Variovorax paradoxus: one gene and its partners. The protein of the gene in region 3 interacts with the protein of the main gene of each other region in a pairwise test. Links are inferred from orthologs where the notes say so. Each region holds a gene or a part of one and is shown on either strand. Other genes may lie near its edges.

Region 1 (4,582 bases), 530 kb from region 3 along the record:
ACGTAGCCGGCCGCCGAGCCCGCCGTGTTCGAGTTGCGGGCATCCAGGATCAGCTGGATGGCCGCGGGCTGGCCGGCGCTGAGCAACTGCTCGAAGTTGGGCGCAATCTGTATCACCATCAGCGCCTTCTCGGTGTCGATCACCTCGCGGATATCGGCCTGCGTGCGCAGCGTGGCCACCCGATGAAAGACGCCGGTGCTGTCCAGGTGCGCAATCAGCTCCGTCGACGCACCCGTGCGGCTCTGGTCGAGCAGGGCATAGGGCACGTTCGAAAGGTCGTACGTGGCGCCGTACCCGAAGATGAGGCTTTGCATGATGGCCGGAACGAACAGGATCACGCGGCTTGCCGGGTCCTTGAGAATGGCAAGCAGCTCCTTGCGGCAGAGGTTGGCGATGCGCAGCAGAAAATCGGTCATGGGGCGCCTTCCGTCAGTCGAGGCTCTTGCGCGTGACGGCGCGGGCAAGCAGCAGCAGCCCGACCGCATAGGCCGCGAGGATTGCGCAGTTGCGCAAGATCAGAGGCCAGACGTCGCCGGCGAGAAACAGTGTCTTGATCAGGTCCATGAAGTAGGTGGCCGGCAGCACATGGCCGATGGCGCGCACCACGGCAGGCACATTGCGCAGGTCGAACAAAAAGCCCGACAGCATCATCGAAGGCATGAAGGTTGCGATCAGCGCCACCTGGCTCGCGAGAAACTGATTGCGCGTGACGGACGAGATCACGAGGCCAAGGCTCACCGCCACGATCAGGTAGAGCATCGAACTGAGCACCACCGCGAACGGCGAGCCGACCATGGGCACCGCGAACAGAAAGCGAGCGGCCAGCAGGCACAGGGCCAGGCCCAGCATGCCCACCGCAAAGTACGGAATGATCTTGGCCAGCAGTATTTCTACCGGGCGCACGGGCGTGACGAACAGCGCCTCGAGCGTGCCGCGCTCCCATTCGCGTGCCATGACCAGTGCGGTGAGAAACGCGCCGACCAGCGTCATGATGAGCACGATGAGCCCGGGTACCAGGTACCAGGTGCTGGTGTTCGCGGTGTTGAACCACATGCGCTGCTCCACCGTCACCCGGCCGATGACGGGGGCGTCTGCGCCGGTGGTGCGCCCGCCGCGGTCGGCCTGCCGCACGGCCGTTTGCGCGAGAGCGCCGCTTACGTAGGCCAGGATGATGGTCGCGCGCCCGGCGTCCGCGCCGTGCACGATGAGCTGCACGCGCGCGTTGCCCGCGGCCAGCGAGCGCGAAAAGTCCGCCGGCACGCGCACGATGCCGTCGATCTTGCGCTCGCGCATCAACGCCTCGGCGTCGTGCATGGAGCCGAGCAGCACGGGCGCGATGGTGGGCGAGAGCTGCAGGCCGGCAATGGCTTCATGCGCCGTGGGCGACGAGTCTTCGAGCACCACGCCCACCGGTGCGTTCTTCACGTCGAGCGACATACCGTAGCCGAAGATCAGGATCAGCACCATCGGCAGCAGGATGCCGATGGCCAGGTTGCTTCGGTCGCGCAGCAACTGGCGAAACTCCTTGCGCGTGAGCGAGATGAGCCGGGTCCAGAAGCCGCTCATGCCGCCACCTTCTCGCTTTCCTTCTCGCTTTTTATATGGCGCTCTTGCCGACGCGCTTTCTCGACGATTCCGATGAAGGCCTGTTCCATGTCGATGCGCTGTTCTTCCCGCTCACCGTCGAGCGCCTGCGCCCGCACTTCGAGCGGGGTGCCGATGGCCAGCACCTTGCCCGCGTCCTGGATCACGATGCGGTCGCAGTATTCCGCCTCTTCCATGAAGTGGGTCGTGATGACGACGGTGGTGCCGCCTTCGGCCAGCGCCGTGATGCGGCGCCAGAACTCGCGGCGCGCGAGCGGGTCGGCGCCGCTGGTGGGTTCGTCCAGAAAGAGAATCTCGGGTTCGTGCAGCAGGCCCGTCGCCATGGCAAGGCGCTGCTTGTAGCCGCCGGGCAGCTGTCCGCTGGGCGCGTCGAGTTCCCGCTCCAGGTCGAACTGGCGCAGCACGGTGTCCATGCGCGCCTGCAGCTTCTGTCCGCGCAGGCCGTAGGCGCCGCCGAAGAACGAAAGGTTCTCGCGCACGGTAAGGTTGCCGTAGAGCGCGAATTTCTGCGACACGTAGCCGATGCGCTGCCGGGCCTGCGCGCGCGCATGGCGCAAGTCGACGCCGGCCACGCGCAACTGGCCGCCGCTGGCGGGCAGCAGGCCGCAGAGCATGCGAAAGGTGGTGGTCTTGCCCGCGCCGTTGGGCCCGAGCAGGCCGAAGATTTCGCCGCGCCGCACGGAGAAGCTGGTGCTCGCCACGGCCACGAAGTCGCCGAAGCGGCGCACCAGGTCTTTCACTTCGATGACCACTTCGCCGGGCTCGCCCGCGGCCGGGGCAAGGCTATCGGCCACCGCTGGTTGCGCTACTGCAGCGGGTGCCTGCTGCGTGCGCAGCAGCGTCATGAAGCCGTCTTCAAGCCGGGGCGGCACCGGTTCGGCACGGGCGCCGGCCAGCAGCGCCGCAAGCGCCGCATCGCCGGTGCCGGGCCGGCGGATGAAGCGCACCTCGCCGCCGTGCGGAACGGCATCGACGATGTCTTGCTGCGCATCGAGCAGGCGGGCCTGCATCAGGCGCGGTGCCTCGCCCGGCGGCGGCGTGGCGACGAAGCACAGGCCCTCGGCGCGGTCGCGGATCTCGGCCGGCGTGCCTTCTGCAATCAGCTGGCCTTCGCGCAGCACGAACACATGGCTGCAGCGCTCGGCCTCGTCGAGGTAAGCGGTGCTCACGATGACGGAAAGTTTTTCTTCGTCGACCAGCTGCTGAACGATCTGCCAGAGCTCGCGCCGCGAGAGCGGGTCAACACCCACGGTGGGCTCGTCGAGCAGCAGCAGGTCGGGCGAGCGCACCAGCGTGCAGGCCAGGCCGAGCTTCTGCTTCATGCCGCCTGACAATTTGCCCGCGGGGCGGTCGGTAAAGCGGCCGAGGTCGGTCATTTCCATCAGCCGCGCATAGCGGTCGCGCCGCTGCGTAGGCGGCACGCCGTGCAAGTCGGCGTAGAGGTCGAGGTTCTCCTGCACGCTCAGGTCTTCGTAGAGGCCGAAGCGCTGGGGCATGTAGCTGATGCGGTCCTGCACCGCCTGCGGGTCGGCGGATACATCGATGCCCAGCACGCGCAGTTCGCCTTCGTCGGCGCGCATCAGGCCGGCCATGAGCCGCAGCAGCGTCGTCTTGCCCGCGCCGTCGGGCCCGACCAGCGCGGTGAGCGTGCCGGCAGGAATTTCGAGCGACACGCCGTCGAGCGCGTGCACGGCTGTCTTCGACGCCTTGACCGTGAAGCGCTTGTGCAGCGAGCGTCCGCTGACGGCCGGCTCAGCGCGCAGCATTCAACGTCCCTCCTGGCATGCGGCCTTGCTCCTTCCCCTCTCGGGGGAAGGTTGGGATGGGGGCAGGGCAGAGCGCCCGATGGACACGCTGCTTGCCCCCACCCCAGCCCTCCCCCGGAAGGGGAGGGAGCAATGCGCGACGACGAGCGATGAGGTTCGTCATCACGGCCTGCCGTTCGAAGTCAGCTGCAGCCGCACGGTCGCCGGCATGCCGAGCCGCAGCCGGTCTTCCTTGTCGTCGACCATCACGCGTATTTCATACACGAGGCTGCTTCGCAGCTCTTCGGTCTGCACCGTCTTGGGCGTGAACTCGGCCACCGACGAGATGTAGCCCACCTTGCCAGCCACCGGCTGGTCGGGTTGGCTGTCTGTGGTCACGCTTGCCTGCTGCCCGGGGCGCACGCGGCCCAGGTTGGGTTCGGCCACATAGGCGCGCACCCACTTGGGATCGGTGATGGCCAGCGTGAAGGCCGGGCGCTGCGGCGAGGCCATATCGCCGGGTTCGAGCAGGCGGGCGCGCACCACGGCATCGATGGGCGACTTGAGCTCGGCTTCTGCCAGCTGGTGATTCATGAGCGCGAGGTCGGCGCGGGCCGATTCGAGCTGCGCCTGCGCCTGCGCGATGTCTTCCTTGCGCGGGCCGGCCACCGCGAGCTGCTGTGCCTTGCGGGCGTTGTCCAGCTGCGCCAGCGCCACCTTGCGGCGGGCCTGAGCGCTGTCGAGGTCTTGCTGGCTCACGGCGCGGCCGGCCGTGGTCTGGCCGATGGCCTGCAGGCGCGCGAGCTGCTGCTGCGCCAGGTCGGCATCGGCCTGCGCGGCGGCCACCTGGGCGCCGGCCTGCGCCAGTTCTTCGGGGCGGCTGCCGGTCTTCAGGCGCAGAAGGGCCTGCTCCTGCACGCCGATGCGCGCCTGCGACTGCGCCACGCGCAGCGCGAGCGAGCGGGTGTCGAGCTTGCCGAGCAACTGCCCGGCGCGCACACGGTCGCCTTCGCGTACGGCGAGTTCCGCCACGCGCTCATTCGCGTTGAAAGCCAGCGAGACCTGGCGCACATCGACATTGCCGTACAGCACGAGCGTGTCGGATGGCGGAGCCGAGCGATGGACGTACCACCAGCCGCCCGCCGCGGAAGCGAGCGCCACGAGGGCAACGGCGATGAGAGGTTTCTTGTTCATGAGCGGTTCCTGCCGGGTTCCAGACTTGGAGTAGCCGC
Region 2 (4,425 bases), 760 kb from region 3 along the record:
GACCATCATGACGCTGTCGAAAATGAAAGGCCGCTATCCCAATGTGGATGCGGCCATCGAGGACAACTTGGCGCTGCTGGCGGCGCCGCGGCTGCACCGCTCGCCCTGAAGATCTACAGCGCCTGGCCCAGGCGCTTCACGCCCTCTTCGATCTTCGTCACGTCGGCCGTCGCAAAGCTCAACCGCAGCGTCGCCAGATCGGGCTTCTCGGCATAGAACGGCGCGCCCGGCACAAAGGCCACCAGCTGCTCGATGGCGCGCTTGGCCAGTTCGGTTGCATCGGCCAGCTTGCCGTTGGCACCGGTGAGGCGGGCCCAGAAGAACAAGCCGCCCTGCGGCTGGGTAAAGCTCACCGCATCACCCAACTCGCGCTTCAGCGCCGCGCCCATGGCCTGCGCGCGCTGGCCGTACACCTCGCGCACATGCGCCAGCGTGGCCGGCATGCGGCCGCTCTTGAGGTATTGCGCGGCCGTGGCCTGCGAGAAGGTGCTGGTGTGCGCATCGCTGAACTGCTTGCACATGGTGGCCTTGGCCAGCAGCTCGGCGGGGGCGATCATCCAGCCGATGCGAAGGCCCGGGCTCAGCACCTTGCTGAGGCTGCCGCAATGGGCGAGCAGCTCGCGGCTGCCCGGCACGTCCTTGCTCAAAGCCATGATCGAAGGCGGCGGTGCCTCACCGAAGTACAGGTCGCCGTAGGGGTCGTCCTCGACGATCAGCGTCTGGTACTTGACGGCCAGCTCGAGCACCTTCTTGCGGCGCTCCAGGCTCAGCATGGCGCCGCTCGGGTTGCCGAAGGTGGGAATCAGGTAGACGAACTTGGGCTTGTGCTCGGCAATGAGCTTTTCGAGCTCGTCGGTCTTCACGCCGTTGGCGTCGATGGGCGCACTGATGAGCTGGGCGCCGTACAGCCGAAAACACTGGATGGTGGCCAGGAAGGTCGGACCTTCGACAATCACCTTGTCGCCGGGCGAGATCATGGTCTTGCCCAGCAGGTCGAGCGCCTGCTGGCTGCCGGTGGTGACGATCAGGCCGGTCGGGTCCACCTCGACACCCTTGGTCTTCATGAAGGCGCTGAGCTGCGTGCGCAGCGGCTCGTAGCCCTCCGTAGCGCCATATTGCAGCGCGCCGCCGGGTTCTTCGGTCAGCGCCTTCTGGCTCGCCTCCTTCAGGCCCTCGACGTCGAACATGGCGCTGTCGGGAAATCCGCCCGCAAAGCTGATGATGCCGGGCTTGCCCAGCAGCTTGAAGAGTTCGCGGATGGCGGAGGTTTCGACGTTGTCGAGGCGGGAAGCGAATTGCATGGGAAGTCTCACTTTCTGAGGCGCTATTGTGGCGAAAGCCGCGGGCAATAAAGCTGCGTAAGGCCATCGGCTTTCAACGATATATTGCAACTATCGCTGCCCGCCCCCACACCGCCCCCATACGGCAGACGAGCGCCGCGCTTCCAGCCCCCATGAAAAAAGACAACATTCCCCTCTTCTTCGCCACCCTGCAGGCGGCCAATCCCACCCCTGAAACCGAGCTTGAATACGCCACGCCCTTCGAGCTGCTGGCCGCCGTGCTGCTTTCCGCGCAGGCGACGGACGTGGGCGTGAACAAGGCCACCCGCAAGCTTTTTCCGGTGGCGAACACGCCACAAGCCATCCTGAGGCTGGGCGTGGAAGGCCTGGAGGAATACATCAAGACCATCGGGCTCTACCGCAGCAAGGCCAAGCACCTGATCGAGACTTGCCGCATGCTCGTGGAGCAGCACGGCGGCGAAGTGCCGCGCACGCGCGCCGAGCTCGAGGCGCTGCCGGGCGTCGGGCGCAAGACCGCGAACGTGGTGCTCAACGTGGCATTCGGCGAGGCGACGATTGCCGTGGACACGCACATCTTTCGCGTCAGCAACCGCACCGGGCTTGCGCCGGGCAAGACGCCGCTCGAAGTGGAGCTCAAGCTGGAGAAGCGGGTGCCTTTCGAGTTTCGGCTGCATGCGCACCACTGGCTCATCTTGCATGGGCGCTACATCTGCGTGGCGCGCACGCCAAAGTGCTGGGAATGCGCGGTGGCGCCCTACTGCGACTACAAGCCGAAGACGCCTCGGCCCAAGTCGGCCTGATGCCGACCCTTGCCCAGGCTAGAGCTCGAATGCTTCGGGCTGCCGTCCGTCGATGTCGGTAAAGCCGTATTCACGCGCTAGGTCAGCCACGCGGTGCACGCCGCCGCTTTTCTGCATCACCCGCGCGTCGCCCGCCAGCGCGGCAATGGCGCGGCCCAGGTAGCGCGGCGACTCGGTTCTTGCGAGCGCCGGGCGTTCACGCCAATGCGCTTCGTCGGTCTTGTGCCCGGCGAGCACGAACTCGGTTCGCATCCAGCCCGGTGAAAGCGCAAGCGACGCCACACCGTGCGGGCGGAGTTCCTCGGCCATGCCAAAGGCCAACCGGTTCATCGCCGACTTGGCGAGATCGTAGAACAGGTTGCCGCGCATGTACTTGTCGCGGTCCCAGAAGCTGGTGATCGCGATCAGGCCGCTCTTCTGCGCCACCATGAGCGGCGCCGCGAACCGGCTCGCGAGCAGGTGGTTGCGCACGCCGCGGTCGAACATCGAGTCCCAGTTGGAAAGCGGATGCTCCCAGAACGGTGCCTCGAAAACGCCGTCGAAGGTTTCGTGCCCGCCCCAGGCGTTGTTCACCAGCACGTCGAGGCGGCCCTGCTCGCGCTGCACCCGCGCGAAGAGGCTTGCCACGTCGTCTTCCTGTGTGTGGTCGCAGCGCACCGCAATGCCGTGGCCGCCCATGCGCGTGAGTTCATCGGCCGTATCGTCGATGCTGCCCGGGAGGGCTTCGAGTTCCGAGAGCGCGAGGATGCGTCCATAGCTTTCGGCCGGCCGCGCGCGCGTGCTGCGGCCTGTGACGTACACGGTGGCCCCCGCCGCGCCCAGCTCCAGGGCAATGCCGCGGCCGGCGCCCCGGCTGGCGCCGGTCACCACGGCCACGCGGCCCTTCAGCGGCTTCTTGGCTTCGTCGTCTTGCATCGAGTTCTTTCCTTTTTCTCCGAGTTCGAAGCCCGAAGGTACCGCCGCGTCACGTCGCCGTATTGGAAGAAACCGAAACCGTGCGGCCGAGAAACTCGGTCGGCGTGAGGCCGCTGAGCGCCTTGAACTCGTTGACCAGGTGCGACTGGTCGTAGAAGCCGCCATCGAGCGCCAGTTCCGCCCAGCCGGGCATGCGCGGCCGCGGCTGCCGCAAGGCGCGCAGGCAGGCATGCAGCCGCGCGAGCCTGCCCCACGTGCGCGGCGAGAGGCCCACCTGCTGTTGGAACAGCTGCTGCAACCGGCGCTCGCCGATTCCGACCGCTGCCGCCACATCGCGCAGCGACTGCCGCCCGCCCGATTCCCCGATCAGCTGCGCCGCCTTTATTGCGGCCAAAGGGGTGGCCGGTTGAAGGGCCGCGTCAGCCTGCGCCAGCCGCTGCCGGAGCATGGCGCACAGCACCGCAACCCGCGAGGCGTCGTCACACGCGGCTGCCATGCGTTCGCGCAGTTCGGCGCCTTGGCCACGCCAGAGTTGATCGAGGTGCACCGCGGTGCCGGCAATCTCGCCGGCGGGCATGCCGAGCAGCGCCGCGGCCGCGCCGGGGCGCAGCGTGACCGACAGCCCCTCGACGTTGCCGCGCAGCCGAACCAGCGCCGGTGCAGCCGAGGCGCCGATTGCTTCAACGGGCTGCCCGGCGCCGTCACCCACAGAGGGCGCATCGCCAAGGTTGAAGACCAGCCGCACCGCGCCGTCGGGCAGCACGCGCTCGAGCACTTCGCGCCCGTCAGGCAGCGCTTCGCGGTAGAGCAGGATGTGCGCGACGTGCGAGCGCAATGCCGCCGCAACCGGAAAGGTCCGCAGCGACCCCGCCGGCATCGCAGCCTCGGGCCCGTGCAACGGGTCTTCGTCGAGTCGAACGTACAGGCGCTCGTGGAAAGGCTGTGCGGGCATGGCGCGGATGGGGCAATGGAATGGCGCGGACGCTGCCGCCCGTCAGTCGCATTCGATCAGCAGGCACGCCCCGTAGTCAATGGGGCCAGCCGGCCATTGCGTCGCGGCCTCCACGCGCCGCACTCCGCGGTGCAGCAGTTGCACCGCGCGCATCACTCCCGCATGCGTGACCCACACCGCGTCTTGCCCTGACGCGCGCCACTCATCGAAAGCAGCGCCCGTGCGCTGCATGAAGCTGGCCGTGCTTTCGCCGTACTCGCCCGGAAGACCGTCGGCAAAATTACCGATCCATGCGTCGAAATCTGCAAGGGGAATGGAGGCCCATGGCCGGCCTTCCCAGATGCCGAAGTCCATCTCGGCCAGGCGCGCGTCCGCCCGCACGGCAAGGTCCGGACGCAGCATGCCGATGGCGTCGGCCAGCTCCGCACAACGGCGCAGGGGGGAGTGGACCACCGCG
Region 3 (4,987 bases):
CACCGCTGAGCTTCTTGATGCGCGACAGGTCCTTGCGCTCGACAGCGCCGAACTTCGCAAAGTCGACCTTCGGCCACGGAATGAGGCCCAATGCCGCGCCGTCCGCGCTGCCGCCACCGGCTGGCGCCTTGGCTGCGGATGCCTTGGTGCTGGCCTGGCCGCTCATCACGGCCTTGGTGAAGCCCTGGACGTCTTCCTGGGTGATGCGGCCCTTGGGACCGGAGCCCTTGACCTCTTCGAGCGGCACGCCGAGTTCGCGGGCGAACTTGCGCACCGAGGGAGAAGCGTGCGGCAGCTTGCCGGTGGGCGCCACAGTGGGTTCGTGCGGTGCGGCAGCAGCTGGCGGAGTTGCAGCGGCCGCCGATGGAGCGGCAACCGGAGTTGGCACACTGGCGGTCGCCGTTGCCGGCGCAGCGGCTGCAGCAGCCTGCGCGGGCGCAGGCGCAGGGGCCGCACCACCTGCGGCGCCTTCCAGCACGGCAATCAGGTCACCGATATTGACCGTGTCGCCCACCTTGACCTTGAGCTCCTTGAGCACGCCTGCAGCCGACGACGGAATTTCCATCGAGGCCTTGTCCGATTCGACGGTGATGAGCGACTGGTCGGCCGCGATGGTGTCGCCGGGTTTCACCAGCAACTCGATGACCGCGACATCCTTGAAATCGCCGATGTCGGGCACCTTGATTTCGATGGGGCCCGAAGCCGCAGGCGCGGCAGCCGGAGCAGGCGCCGCGGCTGCGGGCGCCGGTGCGGCAGCCGCAGGAGCCGCAGCGGCTGCAGGCGCCGAAGCCGGTGCCGCCGCAGCCCCTTCGGCCTCGAGCACGAGGACCACGGAGCCCTCTTTCACCTTGCCGCCGACCTCGACCTTGATTTCTTTCACCACACCGGCGGTCGACGACGGAATCTCCATCGACGCCTTGTCCGATTCCACGGTGATGAGCGACTGCTCGGCCTTGACCGTGTCGCCCACCTTCACAAGCACCTCGATCACCGCGACTTCATCGAAATCGCCGATGTCCGGCACCTTCACTTCCACTGCTGCCATATCGTTGTCTCCCGCCGTGAGGCGCCGTTCGTTCGTTGGTTGTTGATGTTCAGGCGTAAAGCGGATTGACCTTGTCGACATTGATGCCGTACTTCTTGATCGCTTCAACCACCTTGGCCACGGGCACTGTGCCATCTTCGCTCAGCGCCTTGAGCGCGGCCACCACGATGTAGTGGCGGTTGATTTCGAAGTGCTCGCGCAGCTTGTTGCGGAAGTCGCTGCGGCCGAAGCCATCGGTGCCCAGCACCTTGTAGTTGCGGCCCTTCGGAATGAAGGGGCGGATCTGCTCCGCGTACGCCTTCATGTAGTCGGTCGACGCGATCACCGGGCCGGTGGTCGGCGAGAGCTGCTCGGCCACGAAAGGCACGCGCGGCGTCTGGTCGGGGTGCAGCAGGTTCCAGCGGTCGGCGTCCTGGCCGTCGCGCGTCAGCTCGTTGAAGCTCGGGCAGCTCCACACGGAAGCCGACACGCCCCAGTCCTTCTCGAGCAGTTCCTGCGCGGCAAAGCTTTCGCGCAGGATGGTGCCGCTGCCCAGCAGCTGCACCGTGGGTGCCTTGGCCTTGAGCGCGGGGCCCTGCTTCGACAGGTACATGCCCTTGATGATCTGCTCTTCAGTGCCGGGTTGCAGGCCGGGCATCGGGTAGTTCTCGTTGAGCAGCGTCAGGTAGTAATAGACGTTGTCCTGCTTCTCGACCATGCGCTTCAGGCCATGGTGCAGGATCACGCCCACTTCGTGCGCGAAGGTCGGGTCGTAGCTCACGCAGTTGGGAATGGTGTTGGCCAGGATGTGGCTGTGGCCATCTTCGTGCTGCAGGCCTTCGCCGTTGAGCGTGGTGCGCCCCGACGTACCGCCCAGCAGGAAGCCGCGCGCCTGCATGTCTCCGGCCGCCCAGGCCAGGTCGCCGATACGCTGGAAGCCGAACATCGAGTAGTACACGTAGAACGGCACCATGATGCGGTTGTTGGTGCTGTACGACGTGGCCGCGGCAATCCAGCTGGACATGCCGCCGGCTTCGTTGATGCCTTCCTGCAGGATCTGGCCGGCCTTGTCTTCCTTGTAGTACATGACCTGGTCCTTGTCGACCGGTGTGTACTGCTGGCCTGCGGGGTTGTAGATGCCGATCTGGCGGAACAACCCTTCCATGCCGAAGGTGCGGGCCTCGTCCACCAGGATGGGCACCACGCGCGGGCCCAGCGCCTTGTCGCGCAAGAGCTGCGTCAAGAAGCGCACATAGGCCTGCGTGGTCGAGATCTCGCGGCCTTCGGCCGTGGGTTCCATCACCGACTTGAAGGTGTCGAGCGAAGGCACCGTGAAGCTCTCGTCGGCCTTGGTGCGGCGGTGCGGCAGGTAGCCGCCGAGGGCCTTGCGGCGCTCGTGCAGGTACTTCATTTCCGGCGTGTCGTCGGCCGGCTTGTAGAACGGCAGATCGGCAATCTTGCTGTCCGGAATCGGAATGTTGAAGCGGTCGCGGAAGGCCATGATGTCCTCGTCGCTGAGCTTCTTGGTCTGGTGGACGTTGTTCTTGCCCTCGCCGATCTTGCCCATGCCAAAGCCCTTGACCGTCTTGATCAGGAGCACCGTGGGCTGGCCTTCGTGCTTCACGGCCGCATGGAAAGCGGCGTAGACCTTCTGCGAATCGTGCCCGCCGCGGCGCAGCTGCCAAATGTCGTCGTCGCTCATCTTGGAAACCATCTCGAGCGTGCGCGGGTCGCGGCCGAAGAAATGCTTGCGAACGTAGGCGCCGTCGTTGGCCTTGAAGGCCTGATAGTCGCCGTCGTTGGTTTCCATCATGATCTTGCGCAGCGCACCTTCCTTGTCGCGCGCCAGCAGCGGATCCCAGTTGCTGCCCCAGATCAGCTTGATGACGTTCCAGCCCGAACCGCGGAATTCACCCTCGAGTTCCTGGATGATCTTGCCGTTGCCGCGCACTGGGCCGTCCAGGCGCTGCAGGTTGCAGTTGATCACGAAGATCAGGTTGTCGAGCTTCTCGCGCGCCGCCAGGCCAATGGCGCCCATCGACTCGACTTCGTCCATTTCGCCGTCGCCGCAGAACACCCAGACCTTGCGGTTCTCGGTGTTGGCAATGCCGCGGGCGTGCAGGTATTTGAGGAAACGGGCCTGGTAGATGGCCATCAGCGGCCCAAGGCCCATCGAGACCGTGGGAAATTGCCAGAACTCGGGCATCAGTTTCGGATGCGGGTAGCTCGACAGGCCCTTGCCGTCGACTTCCTGCCGGAAATTGAGCAGCTGCTCTTCGGTCAGGCGGCCTTCCAGGTAGGCGCGGGCATAAATGCCGGGGGACACGTGGCCTTGGATGTAGAGGCAATCCCCGCCGTGGTTTTCGCTCTCGGCGTGCCAGAAGTGGTTGAAGCCCGCGCCGAACATGTTCGCCAACGAGGCAAAGGAGCCGATGTGGCCGCCCAGGTCACCGCCTTCGGGCGGATGGTGGCGATTGGCCTTGACCACCATGGCCATGGCGTTCCAGCGCATGTAGGCGCGCAGCCGCTCTTCGATTTCGAGGTTGCCGGGGCAGCGCTCTTCCTGGTCGGGCTCCAGGGTGTTGACGTAGGCCGTATTGGCCGAGAACGGCTTGTCGATGCTGTGCTGCCGCGCATGTTCCAGCAACTGCTCTAGAAGGAAGTGAGCCCGCTCAGGCCCCTCGCTCTGAATAACGGAGGACAGTGCATCCATCCATTCACGGGTCTCCTGGGCGTCCGCGTCGTTCGCGGCCGAGCCGAACAGGTTCTCGGGATTTGCCGACATGCTTGTCTCTCCTATTAGGGCTGTGGCTGTAATTTAAGTGCGGTCTTCAATAAACGCGGGCGAGTTTCGCATAGAAATGCTTCTATTTCAAATGGCGCACATTGATTTCTTAATGTGATATTTATGATCAGGGTTGTCATGGCTGCAGCCGCACCGGAACCAATGCCCGCGCCTCTTTCCTGCGCTGCGCAAGGGTGCATCCCCTAAACTCGGAAGATGCCTCTTTCCTCTCCGCTGGCGGTGGCCCGCAGCGCCGTGAATGCGTCCCCTCTGTCCTGGTGGCGCCGCTGGTGGCGCCGGCAAACGCCGGTGCTGCAAGACGCAGTTGCCATGCTCGCGCCCATTGCGGCGGTGCTGCTGTTTCTTGCCGCCATCGTTTCGGCGTTCTGGTACCTGCGCACCGAGGAAGTCGAGCGAGAGCAGGAATCGGTTCGGCGCGACGTCGAATACGCGCAGCAACGCATGCGCCTGCGCCTCCTGGAACGACAGGAACAGCTGATGCGCATTGCGCGCGACGCGTCGAACCGCGAAATCGATCCGGTCGAGTTCGCAAGCCGCGCGGAATCGCTGGTGAGCCAGTTCCCCGAGCTTCAGACGGTCACCTGGATCGACGATCGCCGCCGCTTCAAGGCCGGCTATTCCGCGCCGAGCGTGCACCCGGCGCAGCAACACCTGATCGGCGACGTGCTGCGGCCAGGCGACATCGAGAGCAACTACGCATTGGCGCGCGAGCTGCGCCAGCCGGTGTTCTCCCAGCCCATGGCAGGCGGCGACCCGACGGCGATGCTGCAGCTGCACATTCCGCTTTTCGACCAGGGCCTGTTCGCGGGCGTGGTGCTGGGCGAGTTTTCGATCGACGGCCTGCTGCGCTACGGCATGCCATCGGAAGTGCAGGCGCGCTATGCGGTGTCGCTGCTCGATGCCAAGGGCAATCCGATTGCGGGCAACACCGTGAGCCCGAGGGAAGGCGGCACGCGCCTGCTGCCGTGGTCCGAAAGAACCAACGAATACGAAGTGCCGGTGTCGCCCGTCGGCAACGCGCTGGTGCTGCGCGCGCAGGCCTACCGCACCTCGCAGGGGGTGGTCGGCAATGGCTTGTTCTGGCTGGTCTGCGCACTCAGCGTGCTCACGAGCTGGATGCTGATCGGCACCTGGCGGCACACCCGCCGGCGCCAACA

Evidence for each region.
Region 1: the proteins of aceE (region 3) and QHG62_RS06100 interact in binary tests that used the Escherichia coli proteins (3 or more experiments, as listed by UniProt). The link is inferred for Variovorax paradoxus from one-to-one orthologs.
Region 2: the proteins of aceE (region 3) and nth interact in binary tests that used the Escherichia coli proteins (3 or more experiments, as listed by UniProt). The link is inferred for Variovorax paradoxus from one-to-one orthologs.

The regions. Positions count from the first base shown.
Region 1 is NZ_CP123990.1:1,254,545-1,259,126, forward strand. What follows is about bases 968-3,831. They hold QHG62_RS06100 (ATP-binding cassette domain-containing protein), read right to left. Parts: upstream 3,372-3,831; coding sequence 1,563-3,371; downstream 968-1,562. Other genes in these bases: QHG62_RS06095 (ABC transporter permease), read right to left, coding at 968-1,566; QHG62_RS06105 (HlyD family efflux transporter periplasmic adaptor subunit), read right to left, coding at 3,534-3,831. Also shown: QHG62_RS06090 (ABC transporter permease), read right to left, coding at 1-416; more of QHG62_RS06095, read right to left, coding at 430-967; more of QHG62_RS06105, read right to left, coding at 3,832-4,544. UniProt on the Escherichia coli protein: Part of the ABC transporter complex YbhFSR that could be involved in efflux of cefoperazone. Probably responsible for energy coupling to the transport system.
Region 2 is NZ_CP123990.1:2,540,704-2,545,128, forward strand. The notes cover bases 571-3,277. They hold nth (endonuclease III), read left to right. Parts: upstream 571-1,453; coding sequence 1,454-2,101; downstream 2,102-3,277. Other genes in these bases: QHG62_RS12365 (PLP-dependent aminotransferase family protein), read right to left, coding at 571-1,301; QHG62_RS12375 (SDR family NAD(P)-dependent oxidoreductase), read right to left, coding at 2,120-3,016; QHG62_RS12380 (helix-turn-helix domain-containing protein), read right to left, coding at 3,066-3,277. In the rest of the region: QHG62_RS12360 (hypothetical protein), read left to right, coding at 1-109; more of QHG62_RS12365, read right to left, coding at 114-570; more of QHG62_RS12380, read right to left, coding at 3,278-3,968; QHG62_RS12385 (histidine phosphatase family protein), read right to left, coding at 4,011-4,425. UniProt on the Escherichia coli protein: DNA repair enzyme that has both DNA N-glycosylase activity and AP-lyase activity. The DNA N-glycosylase activity releases various damaged pyrimidines from DNA by cleaving the N-glycosidic bond, leaving an AP (apurinic/apyrimidinic) site.
Region 3 is NZ_CP123990.1:1,781,922-1,786,908, reverse strand. Bases 895-4,163 are described here. They hold aceE (pyruvate dehydrogenase (acetyl-transferring), homodimeric type), read right to left. Parts: upstream 3,810-4,163; coding sequence 1,095-3,809; downstream 895-1,094. Other genes in these bases: QHG62_RS08775 (PAS domain-containing sensor histidine kinase), read left to right, coding at 4,026-4,163; aceF (dihydrolipoyllysine-residue acetyltransferase), read right to left, coding at 895-1,045. Outside these bases: more of aceF, read right to left, coding at 1-894; more of QHG62_RS08775, read left to right, coding at 4,164-4,987. UniProt on the Escherichia coli protein: Component of the pyruvate dehydrogenase (PDH) complex, that catalyzes the overall conversion of pyruvate to acetyl-CoA and CO(2).